DNA from 2 places in the Pseudaeromonas sharmana genome. Region 2 is predicted to be linked to the other one. Evidence: predicted binding sites of a transcription regulator. Region 2 holds the regulator's gene; the other holds the start of a gene.
What was found. The regulator NrdR, encoded in region 2, represses ribonucleotide reductase genes. The targets are predictions, from matches to a motif close to CACNNTATANNGTG.
Positions count from the first base shown of each region.

Region 1: the regulator NrdR is predicted to act here: its motif matches at 4,580-4,593, upstream of nrdA (class 1a ribonucleoside-diphosphate reductase subunit alpha).

Region 1 is NZ_JBHSAF010000014.1:1,073,222-1,079,813, reverse strand. It holds gene ACFOSS_RS14685 (transglutaminase-like cysteine peptidase) at 1-595, opposite strand, end outside; gene ACFOSS_RS14680 (2Fe-2S iron-sulfur cluster-binding protein) at 663-980, opposite strand; gene nrdB (class Ia ribonucleoside-diphosphate reductase subunit beta) at 955-2,085, opposite strand; gene nrdA (class 1a ribonucleoside-diphosphate reductase subunit alpha) at 2,172-4,442, opposite strand; gene ACFOSS_RS14665 (HAD family hydrolase) at 4,792-5,457, opposite strand; gene ubiG (bifunctional 2-polyprenyl-6-hydroxyphenol methylase/3-demethylubiquinol 3-O-methyltransferase UbiG) at 5,461-6,162, opposite strand; gene gyrA (DNA topoisomerase (ATP-hydrolyzing) subunit A) at 6,325-6,592, shown strand, end outside.
Region 2 is NZ_JBHSAF010000001.1:11,457-18,048, reverse strand. It holds gene thiL (thiamine-phosphate kinase) at 1-250, opposite strand, end outside; gene nusB (transcription antitermination factor NusB) at 332-742, opposite strand; gene ribH (6,7-dimethyl-8-ribityllumazine synthase) at 739-1,224, opposite strand; gene ribBA (bifunctional 3,4-dihydroxy-2-butanone-4-phosphate synthase/GTP cyclohydrolase II) at 1,330-2,424, opposite strand; gene ACFOSS_RS00075 (riboflavin synthase) at 2,447-3,109, opposite strand; gene ribD (bifunctional diaminohydroxyphosphoribosylaminopyrimidine deaminase/5-amino-6-(5-phosphoribosylamino)uracil reductase RibD) at 3,111-4,235, opposite strand; gene nrdR (transcriptional regulator NrdR) at 4,238-4,687, opposite strand; gene glyA (serine hydroxymethyltransferase) at 4,829-6,082, opposite strand; gene aroQ (type II 3-dehydroquinate dehydratase) at 6,401-6,592, shown strand, end outside.

The sequences.
Region 1 (6,592 bases), on a different contig from region 2:
TGCGTTGATTCATGACCCAAAGGTGACGTGCATTGAAACTATATACCGGCAATAAATCGGGACGACGACTGGCGGGATAAATTGCTGCCTTGATGTTGTCGAGGATTAACGGGTCGGACTTCGGTGTCGCATAATATGCGAGCACCATATGAAACTCGTTATAAGTCACCGATTTGACGTAAACCAGTCTGAGTTTTTCCTCGCTGATCCCCAGCTCCATCAAGACATAGTATTTTCCGAGACTGTAGTCCTCGCAGTCGCCGGCATGCGCGCCAATAAACTCCAAGGGTTTGGCCCAGTAATCCGTCATGCCCCACAGTCGGGGGTCACCTTCATAAATCAGCTGATTGAAGTAATTATTCACGCTCTCCAGCTTGCGTCGGTCGTTGTTGCTGCCCTGATTGGCAACCAAGGTGATGAGGTTGTCCAATCGCTTCAGGGCCTGCGGGCCGTAGGTCTGCACCAGGCGGTCTCGGATCTGCTGTTGCTGCAGGTAGTCAATCATAGGTGTGGGCGAGCTGGCGGCGGCCGGTTGGAGCAGGCAGGGCAGCATCAATACCAGGCAGAGGATACGGCGCGTGTTAAGAACAGACATGACTGACTCGACGAAAGGGGCTTTCTTTCTAGTCTAGTCAGTCAATGCCGGTTTGCAGGTGGGTGCTTCAGGTCTCGATGCTTGATAAGTGCGGGATAGCGGTCAAGTCGAGCTGATGCGCCGGGGCAATTCGGCAGCAACATGCCAGGACCTCGTCGCTCCCGACACTGGCCAATGCTGTTTGTACGGGTAACAAGGCGTGACGTTGAGCTGGCGCCATTTTCAGGCGACAGGCCCCGCAGTAGCCGCTGCGGCACTGGTATTCCACCGCATGGCCGGTGCGCAGCAGGGTGGCGAGCAGGGTTTCACCGGGGCGCACGGCAAAGCGCCCCAGCGGGGTGACCAGCCAGCCGGCTGGTTCAGAGGCTGAAGCCGTCGAGGTCATCGGCACTGATCTCGCTGTCTATCTGCCCCACCAGGTAGGAGCTCACCTCCACCTCTTGCGGCGCCACCTGCACATTGTCAGAACTGAGCCAGGCGTTGATCCATGGCAGCGGGTTCTGACGCTCGGCAAACGGGGCGCTGAGGCCGACCGCCTGCATGCGCACATTGGTGATGAATTCGACGTACTGGCACAGGATGTCGCAGTTGAGGCCGATCATCGAACCATCCTTGAACAGGTACTCAGCCCACTCCTTCTCCTGTTCGGCGGCACGCAGGAACAGCTGCTGGCACTCGTCGCGGCATTCGCGGGCGATGTCGACCATCTCGGGATCATCCTTGCCCTGTTGCATCAGATTCAGCATATGCTGGGTGCCGGTCAGGTGCAGCGCCTCATCACGGGCAATCAGCTTGATGATCTTGGCGTTGCCCTCCATCAGCTCCCGTTCGGCAAAGGCAAACGAGCAGGCGAAGCTGACGTAGAAGCGGATGGCTTCCAGCGCGTTAACACTCATCAGGCACAGATACAGCTGACGCTTCAGCGCGCGCAGGGTGACACTGACGCGCTCGCCGTTGAGCAGGTGGTCACCCTCACCAAATTGTTGCCACAGCTGGGTCAGACGGATCAACTCGTCGTAGTAGTGGGCGATGTCCGCAGCCCGGCGCAGGATCTGATCGTTGACCACAATGTCGTCGAACACCTGGGAGGGATCGGCGGCGATGTTGCGGATGATGTGAGTGTAAGAGCGCGAGTGAATCGTCTCGGAGAAGGCCCAGGTCTCGATCCAGGTCTCCAGCTCCGGCAGCGAGACCAGCGGCAGCAGGGCGACGTTTGGGCTGCGGCCCTGAATCGAATCCAGCAGCGTCTGGTACTTGAGATTCGACAGGAAGATGTGCTGTTCGTGGGCCGGCAGCGCCTGGTAGTCGATGCGATCGCGCGATACGTCTACCTCTTCCGGGCGCCAGAAGAAGGAGAGCTGCTTTTCGATCAGGCGCTCGAAGATTTCGTGCTTTTGCTGGTCATAGCGGGCGACGTTCACCGGTTGGCCGAAGAACATCGGTTCCAGCAGGGCGTTGTTAGGGTGTTTGCTAAAAGTGCTGTAAGCCATCGGGTGTTATCCTGTGCCACGCCAAGCAGGACGCCGAAGCGTCCTGTGGTGTTGATTACTGGGTCATGAGCCTTTACGGGCCGTTATCAAATTTTGCAGGCGCCACCGGCGCAGCCATCGTCCTGGGTCAGTTGCGCATCATCGGCACCATCACGGGTGTTGTGATAGTACAGCGTCTTGACGCCCAGCTTATAGGCGGTCAGCAGGTCCTTGAGCAGCTGCTTCATCGGCACCTTACCACCGTCGAAACGCGACGGATCGTAATTGGTGTTGGCCGAGATCGACTGATCGACGAATTTCTGCATCACACCGACCAGCTGCAGGTAGCCCTCGTTCGACGGCTGGTTCCAGAGCAATTCGTATTGCTGCTGCAGCGTATCGTAATCCGGTACCACCTGGCGCAGGATGCCGTCCTTGGAGGCCTTGACGCTGATCAGGCCGCGTGGCGGCTCGATGCCATTGGTGGCATTGGCGATCTGGCTTGAGGTCTCCGACGGCATCAGCGCGGTCAGGGTGCTGTTGCGCAGCCCGTGCTGACGGATCTCGGCACGCAGTCCTTCCCAATCCAGTTGCAGCGGCTCGGCACAAACCTCGTCCAGATCGCGCTTGTAGGTATCGATCGGCAGCTTGCCCTGGGCGTAGGTGGTTTCGGCAAACTTGGGGCAGGGGCCCAGCTCTTTGGCCAACGCCACCGAGGCTTTGAGCAGATAGTACTGGATCGCCTCGAAGGTTCTGTGGGTCAGACCCAGCGCCGAACCATCGGAGTAACGGGCGCCGTGCTTGGCGAGATAGTAGGCGTAGTTGATGACACCAATCCCCAGCGGTCGCCGCCACATGGCGCCATTTTTTCCGGCCGGCACCGGGTAGTCCTGGTAGTCCAGCAGGGCGTCGAGTGCGCGCACTGCCAGATCGGCCAAGGGTTCGAGCTCATCGAGGGAGTTCAGTGCGCCGAGGTTGAAGGCCGACAGGGTACATAGCGCAATCTCGCCATTATCGTCACGCAGATCGTTCAGTGGTTTGGTCGGCAGCGCGATCTCCATGCACAGATTGCTCTGCCGTACCGGGGCCTGTGCCGGATCGAACGGGCTGTGCGTGTTGCAATGGTCGACGTTCTGGATATAGATACGCCCGGTACCGGCACGCTCCTGCATCAGCAGTGAGAACAGGTCGACGGCCTTGATCTGCTTCTTGCGCACTGCCGGGTCGGCTTCGTATTGCAGATACAGGCGCTCAAACTCGGCCTGATCGGCGAAGAACGCATCATACAGGCCCGGCGCAGCGGATGGGCTAAACAGCGTAATGTAGCCGCCCTGAATCAGGCGCTGGTACATCAGCTTGTTGATCTGCACACCATAGTCCATGTGTCGGACACGGTTATCCTCGACTCCGCGGTTGTTCTTCAGCACCAGCAGCGATTCGACCTCAAGATGCCACAACGGATAGAACACGGTGGCGGCACCACCCCGCACACCGCCTTGCGAGCAGCACTTCACGGCGGTCTGGAAATATTTGTAGAACGGAATACAACCGGTGTGGAATGCTTCGCCGCCGCGGATTTCCGAGCCGAGGGCGCGGATACGGCCGGCGTTGATGCCGATGCCGGCGCGCTGCGATACATAACGCACCACGGCTGAGGCCGTGGCATTGATCGAGTCCAGGCTATCGTCACACTCGATCAGCACGCAGGAGCTGAACTGACGCGTCGGGGTGCGCACGCCGGACATGATCGGCGTCGGCAGCGAGATTTTGAAGGTCGAGCAGGCATCATAGAAGCGCTTGACGTAGTCCAGACGACTGGCGCGCGGATAGCGCGAAAACAGACAAGCCGCGACCAGCATATAGAGGAACTGCGGGCTTTCGTAGATCTCGCCGCTGACCCGGTTCTGCACCAGATATTTGCCTTCGAGTTGCTTGACCGCCGCATAGGCGAACAGCATGTCACGCTCGTGGCGCAGGTAGCCATCGAGTTCGTTGAATTCGGCTGCGCTGTAGTCGGCCAGCAGGTGGGCATCATAGCGGCCGTCGGCAACCAGGCGTTGGACATGCTGATACAGCGATGGCGGCGTAAATTCGCCATAGGCCTTCTTGCGCAGGTGGAACATCGCCAGACGGGCGGCCAGATACTGGTAGTCCGGCGCATCGGTACTGATCAGATCGGCCGCGGCGCGGATCAGGGTTTCGTGGATGTCTGCCGTTTTGATACCCGCATAAAATTGCAGGTGGGCACGCAGCTCGACCTGTGAGACCGAAACATTCTGCAAGCCTTCAGCGGCCCAGGTGACTACCCGGTGGATCTTTTCCAGATCCAGAGATTCGGTGCGGCCGTCGCGTTTGGTGACCTGTAGCGTGGTGTTCATACCCGTCCTTGATTCCTTGTTCTGGCGATGGTCTGAGCCATCGTGATTGCGCGCGCCATGGCGCGGACCAACCGGCCGAAGACCCCGACTCCCGAAGGAGTTGTGACAGCAAGAACTGAAGAACGGGGTGGCCAAAACACAACATATAGTGTTTATGTGTATTCGAGGCACAAGATAACGGTCGTTGCCGACTGCATCAAGAGGGTGGCTCGGGGGACGACTTGTGGATAAATCTTTACAGCTCAGTCACCACGGGCGCTGGCAGCGGATTTTAAAAATATATTTTTTTTTCATCTTTAACATCGGGCTCACATTCCCCGGCACAAGCATTGAGCAATCGTTCAAAATTTCAGAGCTGTGACCACCATGCGTGCAGGCTGCTGACGTCGGCAAACTGCAAATCGGCCCCCCAGTGCGCACTGTTCTCGAGCGGGTCAAGGTATCCCCATCCGGCGATGGCCGTCTGCATGCCGGCTGCGCGCCCGGCTTCAATGTCGCGGATATGGTCCCCGACATACAGACAGGCTGTGGGCTCGACGCCCAATTGCGCGCAGGCGTACAACAGCGGCGCCGGGTGCGGTTTGCGCTGCGGCAGTGTATCGGCACTGACGATGACGCCGCAGTGCGGTAATTCATCGACCTGGGCCATCAGCGGTTCAGTCAGAAACGCCGGTTTGTTGGTGACAATTCCCCAGGGAATGGCGGCCTGGTTCAGGCTGGCGATGAACTCCACCATGCCTGGGTAAGGGCGGGTACCTTCGTACAGGTGGGCGGCATAGTAGTCCAGCAATGCCTGACGCAGCTCCGGGGTATCCATCTGTGCCAGCTGTTCCTCGCCGAAGCCGGCCTTGAGCAGACCGAGGGCGCCATCGGAGGCGATGCGGCGGATCACCGCGTCTGGCAGGCGTGGCATGGCATGCGTATCGAGCACATGGTTGACGGCGGCGCCCAGATCCGGCGCCGTGTCCAGCAAGGTGCCATCCAGATCGAATAAAACGGCAGCAAAATGGGGCATGGCTCAGGCCTCTGGACGCTGACAGTGCAGCATGTAATTGACACCCACATCGGCTGACAGTCGGAAAGTGCCGCTCAGCGGGTTATAGACCACCCCTTTCATCTGGCACAGTCGCAAACCGGCGCATTCGGCATAGCGGCTCAGCTCGGCAGGCTGAATGAACTTGTCATGCTGGTGGGTGCCTTTGGGCACCATCTGTAGCAGATATTCAGCCCCGGCGATCATCAAGAGCCAGGATTTGGCGGTGCGGTTGATGGTTGAAAAAAACAGCTGGCCACCGGGGCGCACCAACCGGGCGCAGGCGGCGACCACAGAGGCCGGATCCGGTACATGCTCCAGCATTTCCATACAGGTGACGACATCGAAGTGTCCCGGCAGTTCCTCGGCCAGCGCCTCGACTGTCAGTTGCCGGTAGGTCAGTTCGACACCGCTCTCCAGCGCGTGCAGCCGAGCGACCTGCAGTGGCTCTTTGCCCATGTCGAGGCCGGTGACGCTGGCGCCGCGCACAGCCATCGATTCGGCCAGAATGCCGCCACCACAGCCGACATCCAGCACACGTTTGTTCGCCAAGCCTTGGCTCAGGGTGTCAATCCACTGCAGACGCAGCGGATTCAATTGATGCAAAGGCTTGAATTCGCCCTGCGGATCCCACCAGCGACTGGCAAGGGCTTCGAACTTGGCTATTTCCTGATGGTCGACATTCATCTGCTGGTGATCCTGTTAATGGTTGCTGCTGCGACTCGGCATTATAACCAAGCGTTCAGGCTGTGACAGCCACCCGCTCTGGAGGCTGGGGAATTGGCCATTTGCGTGCTAGAATGCCGCCCTTATGCTTTCAAGTCGATTGAAGTAGGGATCTAGGGTTATATGAGTGAGCTGGCCAGAGAGATCACGCCAATCAACATCGAAGAAGAGTTGAAGAGCTCCTACCTCGATTACGCCATGAGTGTAATCGTCGGTCGGGCCCTTCCGGATGTGCGTGATGGTTTGAAGCCTGTACACCGTCGAGTCCTGTTCGCGATGAACGAACTGGGCAACGACTGGAACAAGCCTTATAAAAAATCGGCCCGTGTGGTCGGCGACGTTATCGGTAAATATCACCCCCATGGTGACAGTGCTGTCTATGACACCATAG
Region 2 (6,592 bases):
AGACCCAACGCGGCTCGGCGCCCATCGCTGCCAGATCGGACAGGTTCACAGCCAAGGCCTTGTGACCCAGGCGTAGCGGATCGGCGTCGGCAAAGAAATGCACTCCGGACACGAGCGTATCAGTGCTGATGGCTAGCAACGCATCAGCGGGTACGCGCAGCAAGGCGCAATCGTCACCCGAGCCGGTCACGACATCCTTACGCCGTGGAGGGCGCTGAAAAAAGTGACGGATTACGTCAAATTCACCCACGTCTGATTCTCCTGATTTGGCGTTGATAAAACAAAAAGCCAGCATGTGCTGGCTTAATGATGTTCCTGAAGACGAGCACGCTTAGTTTTCCAATGACTTCACGACCTTGTCGAGAACACCATTGACGAACTTATGGCTGTCTTCGGCGGCAAAGGCCTTCGCCAGCTCGATCGCTTCATTGATGACGACGCGATACGGTACATCCTTGCGATACAGCAGTTCGAAAGTCGACAGGCGCAGAATCGCTTTGTCGACCATATCCAGATCTTCAAGCTTGCGCGAGAGGAATGGCGAAAAGGTGGTATCCAGCTTGTTGGCATTAGTGGCAACACCTAGCAACAACTCACCGAAGTAACCAATGTCAACACCTTTCATCGGCTGTTCCAGCTTGAACTGCTCTTCGATATCCGCCACGTTGTCCTGTGTCATTTGCCATTGATAAATGGCCTGGACGGCAAAATGACGAGCCTTGCGGCGTTCGGATGGTTTCACTCTGAGACTCCTTCGACGTCCAGATTCTTCAGGACGTTAATCATTTCCAGCGCACTCAGTGCTGCCTCTGCACCCTTGTTACCCGCCTTGGTACCCGCGCGCTGGATTGCTTGTTCAACATTATCAGTGGTCAGGACGCCAAATGCGACCGGGATCTCATGCTCGAGCATCACCTGCGCCATGCCCTTGCTGTTTTCGTTGGCCACCAGTTCAAAGTGGTAGGTATCACCACGGATGACACAACCGAGCGCAACAATCGCATCAACCTTGCCGCTCTTGGCCAGCTTCTTCACTGCCAGCGGGATTTCCACCGCACCTGGCACACGCACCAGGGTGATCTGCTCATCCGGTACCAATCCCTGGCGCTTGATCACATCCAGAGCCCCGTCGATCAGGCGTTCGTTGATGAAGCTGTTGAAACGGGAGACCACGATTGCGATACGCGCCTCGGGAGCGGCGATGTTTCCTTCGATGACCTTCATGGGAAATCCTGTCTGTATGGCGTGAAAGTGCGCGTATTCTAGCACAAGACGGCGTTGACAAAAGCCTGTGCGCCGGGTCACACACATTTACCCGGCGCAGTCGGGTCATTCCGACAGATATTCCACAACTTCCAGGCCAAAGCCGGACAGGGCATGGTAACGCGTAGGACTGCTCAACAGCCGCATCTGGGTGACCCCCAGCGCCTTGAGGATCTGCGAGCCAACACCCACCCGACGGGATGCTTGCGCCCGTTTCGGCGCAGCCGCTCCGGCGGCAAGTTGCTCTACTTGAGCCAGCAGCTCCTGCTGTCCACCGTCATGTCCCAGCACGACGAGCACACCGCCTTCCTGGGCGATCTTGGCCATCGCCTTGGGAATTGGCCAGCTACGCGCTGCCAGCCGATCGCTGAGCAATACATCACGGAAGAAATCATGGAGATGTACTCGCACCAGCGGCGCGTCCTGACTGCTGACCGCACCTTTGCACAATGCAAAGTGCAACTGGTTATCGATGGTGTCACGGAAGGTCACCAGCTCAAACTCGCCGTGTTCGGTCGGTAACATCGCCCGAGCCACTTCGACCACCGTCGTCTCGTGTTGATTGCGGTACTCAATCAGATCGGCAATGGTCCCCAACTTGATACCATGCTCGGCGGCAAACTTTTCCAAATCCGGACGCCGCGCCATGGTACCGTCCTCATTGAGGATCTCGACGATGACCGCCGCCGGCTCCAGCCCGGCCAACCGCGCCAGATCACAACCGGCCTCGGTGTGACCGGCACGGGTCAGCACCCCGCCGGGTTGCGCCATCAACGGGAAAATATGCCCCGGTTGTACCAGATCACTGGCTTTAGCCTCCGGCGCCACCGCCGCAAGCACAGTGCGCGCGCGATCTGCTGCCGAGATGCCGGTACTGACCCCTTCCGCGGCCTCGATGCTAACCGTAAAGTTGGTCGAGAACTGAGCGCCATTGTTGCCCACCATAAGCGGCAGACTCAAACGCTGACAACGCTCGCGCGTCAACGTCAGGCAGATAAGCCCGCGACCATAACGCGCCATGAAGTTAATATCCTCAGGACGCACCATGCTGGCGGCCATAATCAGATCGCCTTCATTTTCCCGATCTTCGTCATCCATCAGGATGACCATGCGGCCTTGACGAAATTCCTCAATGATTTCCGCGGTAGTGCTTAATGCCATTTCGATTCATCCTTAGCGTTACTCAACGCATGAAACCCTGTTCTGCCAACATCGCCAACGTCACACCGCTTTGGGTTTGCGGCTCTGCCGCCTTGTCACCCAAGACCAGACGTTCCAGATAACGCGCGATGACATCCACCTCCAGATTGACACGCGTCCCGACTTTCCACTCAGCCACCGTGGTCTGCTGTGAGGTATGCGGGACGATTGTCAGGCGAAAACGCGCCCCCTCGACACTGTTTACCGTCAGGCTGATTCCATCGACGGTAATGGAGCCTTTCTCTGCAATATAACGGGCAAGTTCGCCTGGTGCCGCAATCCAGTACTCCATGGCCCGCCCGAGCGGTGAGACCGCCACCACTTCACCAACACCGTCGACGTGCCCGGATACCAGATGTCCGCCAAGCCGGCTGCTCGGTTGCAGAGCCTTTTCAAGATTGACGCGCTGACCTTTCCGGTAGTGGGCAAAGCCGGTGCGCGCTATGGTCTCTGCCGACACATCGGCTACATAACCATCCCCCGGCAACGCGACCACGGTCAGACAGACACCATTGGTGGCGATGGAGTCACCCAACTTGACGTCCGCCAGATCGAGTGTACCGCTGCGAACGCGCAACGACACATCCGCCCCCTTGCTCTGCATGCTGACAATCTCGCCAACTGCCTCGATGATTCCGGTAAACATCTTACTTCTCCTTCACTGCCGGACGCAGCGTCAATCGCAGGTCATCACCGATCTGCTGCACATCGTGCCAGATCAACTGCGGGGCTTGCGCCAAAGAATCCAATTCAGCAATGTGCAACAAGCCCAGCGCCGAGTCCCCCAGCACCTTGGGAGCCAGATAAAGCAACAATTCATCTACCAAGCCGGCCTGTAATAGCGCCCCGGCCAATTGACGCCCGGCTTCGACCCAAACCTCATTGCAGCCTCGACGCCCCAACTCCTGCATCAAGGCTTGCAGATCCAGTTTGCCATTGTCGGCCGTCGGCCCAATCCACTCGGTCAATGCCTGTGGCCAGGCCGCCACAGCCTGTTGCCGGGCCACCAAGACCTCCCCCGGCAGCGAGAACAATTTTGCCGAGGCCGGGATCCGGCCTCGGCCATCCACCAAGACGCGCAACGGCTGGCGCAACGCCTGGTATGGATAGACAGACTGTACCTCTGCGGGCAGTTCATCCCAACGCACGTTCAGCGAGGGATTATCGCTGAGCACCGTATCGGCACCGGACAATATAACGCTGCTACGCGCCCGCCAGGCTTGGACATCACGTCGCGCTGCGGGGCCGGTGATCCACTGGCTCTGGCCGTTGGCCAGCGCGGTGCGCCCATCCAGCGATGCTGCCAGCTTCAAGCGGACATAGGGCAATCCGGTACGCATCCGCTTGAGAAAACCGAGATTGATGGCCTCGGCCTCAGCCTGCATCACGCCGCAGCAGACCGCGATCCCGGCCTGCTGCAGCATCTGCAGGCCTCGTCCCGCCACCAACGGATTGGGATCCTGCATCGCCACCACAACTCGTTTCACACCTGCCTCAATCAGAGCCAGTGCACAGGGCGGCGTACGCCCAAAATGTGAACAGGGTTCCAGTGTCACATAGGCCGTGGCACCGCGCGCGTTGAGCCCGGCCTGGCGCAGCGCATGGACTTCGGCATGGGGCTCGCCAGCCTTGTGATGCCAGCCCTCACCCACCACCACGCCATCGGCATCGACCAGCACGCACCCCACATTCGGATTGGGATGGGTGGTGTAGATACCGTGCGCAGCCAGCATCAAGGCCCGCTGCATCCAGTCGCGATCCCGTTGTGACATACTTACCTCTCCAGCTTGGCAATCTCTTCGCCGAATTCACGAATGTCCTCAAAACTACGGTAGACAGAGGCAAACCGGATATAGGCGACCTTGTCGAGGATCTTGAGCTCCTCCATCACCAGATTACCGATCAGCTTGGCATCCACCTCACGTTCACCGGTAGCGCGCAAGCGCGATTCAATGCGGTTCAGACTCTCCTCCACCGACTCCATGCTGACCGGCCGCTTTTCCAGCGCCCGCTGGATTCCGCCCCTGAGCTTGTCCTCATTGAAGGGTTCGCGGCTGCCATTGCTCTTGATCACCCGCGGCATCACCAGCTCAGCACTTTCGAACGTGGTAAAACGTTCATGACATTCGACACACTCGCGGCGACGACGCACCTGATGCCCCTCGGCCACCAGACGCGAATCAATCACCTTGGTATCATCGGCATTACAGAAGGGACAATGCATGGGCTGCGGACTCCTCGCCGTCAATCAGATACTGCAGTGTAACAGAGCCACCCTAACCGGTTGAACCCACTCCGGTGCACTGGCCACAGCAGAAAAGCAAAGAGCCGCATCAGCGGCTCTTCGATATCACGACAATCAGACTCAGGCGTAGACAGGGAAACGGCGACAGATATCCAGTACCTTCTCACGCGTATCCGCCAGCACCTTCTCATCCGCGGCGTTATCCAGCACGTCACAGATCCAGCCAGCCAGTTCACGGGCTTCGCCTTCCTTGAAACCACGACGGCTGATCGCCGGCGAACCGATACGGATACCGGAGGTCACGAACGGAGAGCGCGGATCGTTTGGTACCGAGTTCTTGTTGACCGTGATGTTGGCTTTGCCCAGTGCGGCATCGGCATCCTTACCGGTCAGTTCCTTGTCGGTCAGGTCGATCAGGAACAGGTGGTTATCGGTACCACCGGAGACGATCTTGTAACCGCGAGACTTGATCACCTCGACCATCGCCTTGGCGTTCTTGACGACCTGCTGCTGCAGCGCCTTGAACTCCGGCTCCATCGCTTCTTTGAACGCAACAGCCTTGCCGGCGATAACGTGCATCAGCGGACCACCCTGACCACCCGGGAAGACGGCAGAATTGAGCTTCTTGTACAGCTCTTCGTCGTTTTCGGCAGAGAGGATCAGACCACCGCGCGGACCAGCCAGCGTCTTGTGAGTGGTAGAGGTGACGACGTGGGCATGTGGAACCGGGGTCGGGTAGACACCCGCCGCAACCAGACCGGCAACGTGAGCCATGTCGACGAACAGGTAAGCCCCGATCTTGTCGGCGATTTCACGCAGTTTGGCCCAATCAACGATGCCAGAGTAGGCCGAGAAACCACCGATGATCATCTTCGGCTTGTGTTCCAGCGCCAGACGTTCCAGCTCGACGTAGTCGATCTTGCCCGTCTCGTCGATACCGTAAGGAATGATGTCATACAGCTTGCCGGAGAAGTTGACCGGAGAGCCGTGAGTCAGGTGACCACCGTGGGCCAGGTTCATACCCAACACTTTATCGCCCGGTTGCAGCAGAGCCATATACACGGCGCTGTTGGCTTGTGAGCCGGAGTGCGGTTGAACGTTTGCGTAGGTCGCACCAAAGAGCTGCTTTGCGCGTTCGATAGCTAGCGACTCGACGATGTCGACGTATTCGCAACCGCCGTAGTAGCGCTTGCCTGGATAGCCTTCGGCATACTTGTTGGTCAGCTGTGAACCCTGGGCCTGCATTACGCGTGGGCTGGTGTAGTTTTCGGAGGCAATCAGTTCGATGTGCTCTTCCTGACGCACGGTTTCATCGGTGATCGCCGCCCACAGCTCGGCATCGTAATCGGCAATGTTCATGTCACGCTTCAGCATCCCTTTCTCCTGACTCTAGCGTAATGATATTGGGGGGTTGGTCACATTCTACCTTGCTGACCGGCGACTGAATAGCACAGGATGGCAACAATTGCGCTAAAAACGTCCACTCTGCCATTCGTTAGGGAACCAAATTCGAGCTCCAAGGGTCTTCTTGTAGTGATTAGACCAGTAAAGTGCTGCCAATTTTCACGAAATCACTATAATTGCGAAGTTTCGCTTGCTGGCAGGCAACTCAAAGCCTAAAAAATGGACAACAGGTGATTTAATCCCAGTTTTTGGTAAGATCGCCGCATGATTGCCGAGGATAACTGCACGATGGCCGCAAAAAAACGTATCCTGCTGCTGAATGGCCCCAACCTGAATCTGCTGGGGAAACGCGAGCCGGCTATCTATGGTGCCGATACCCTCGACGACATTGTTGCCCGCTTGCAACAACGCGCGGCAGAGCTGGACGTGGAGTTGCTCCATTGCCAGTCGAATGCCGAAGCTACGCTGCTGGACACCATC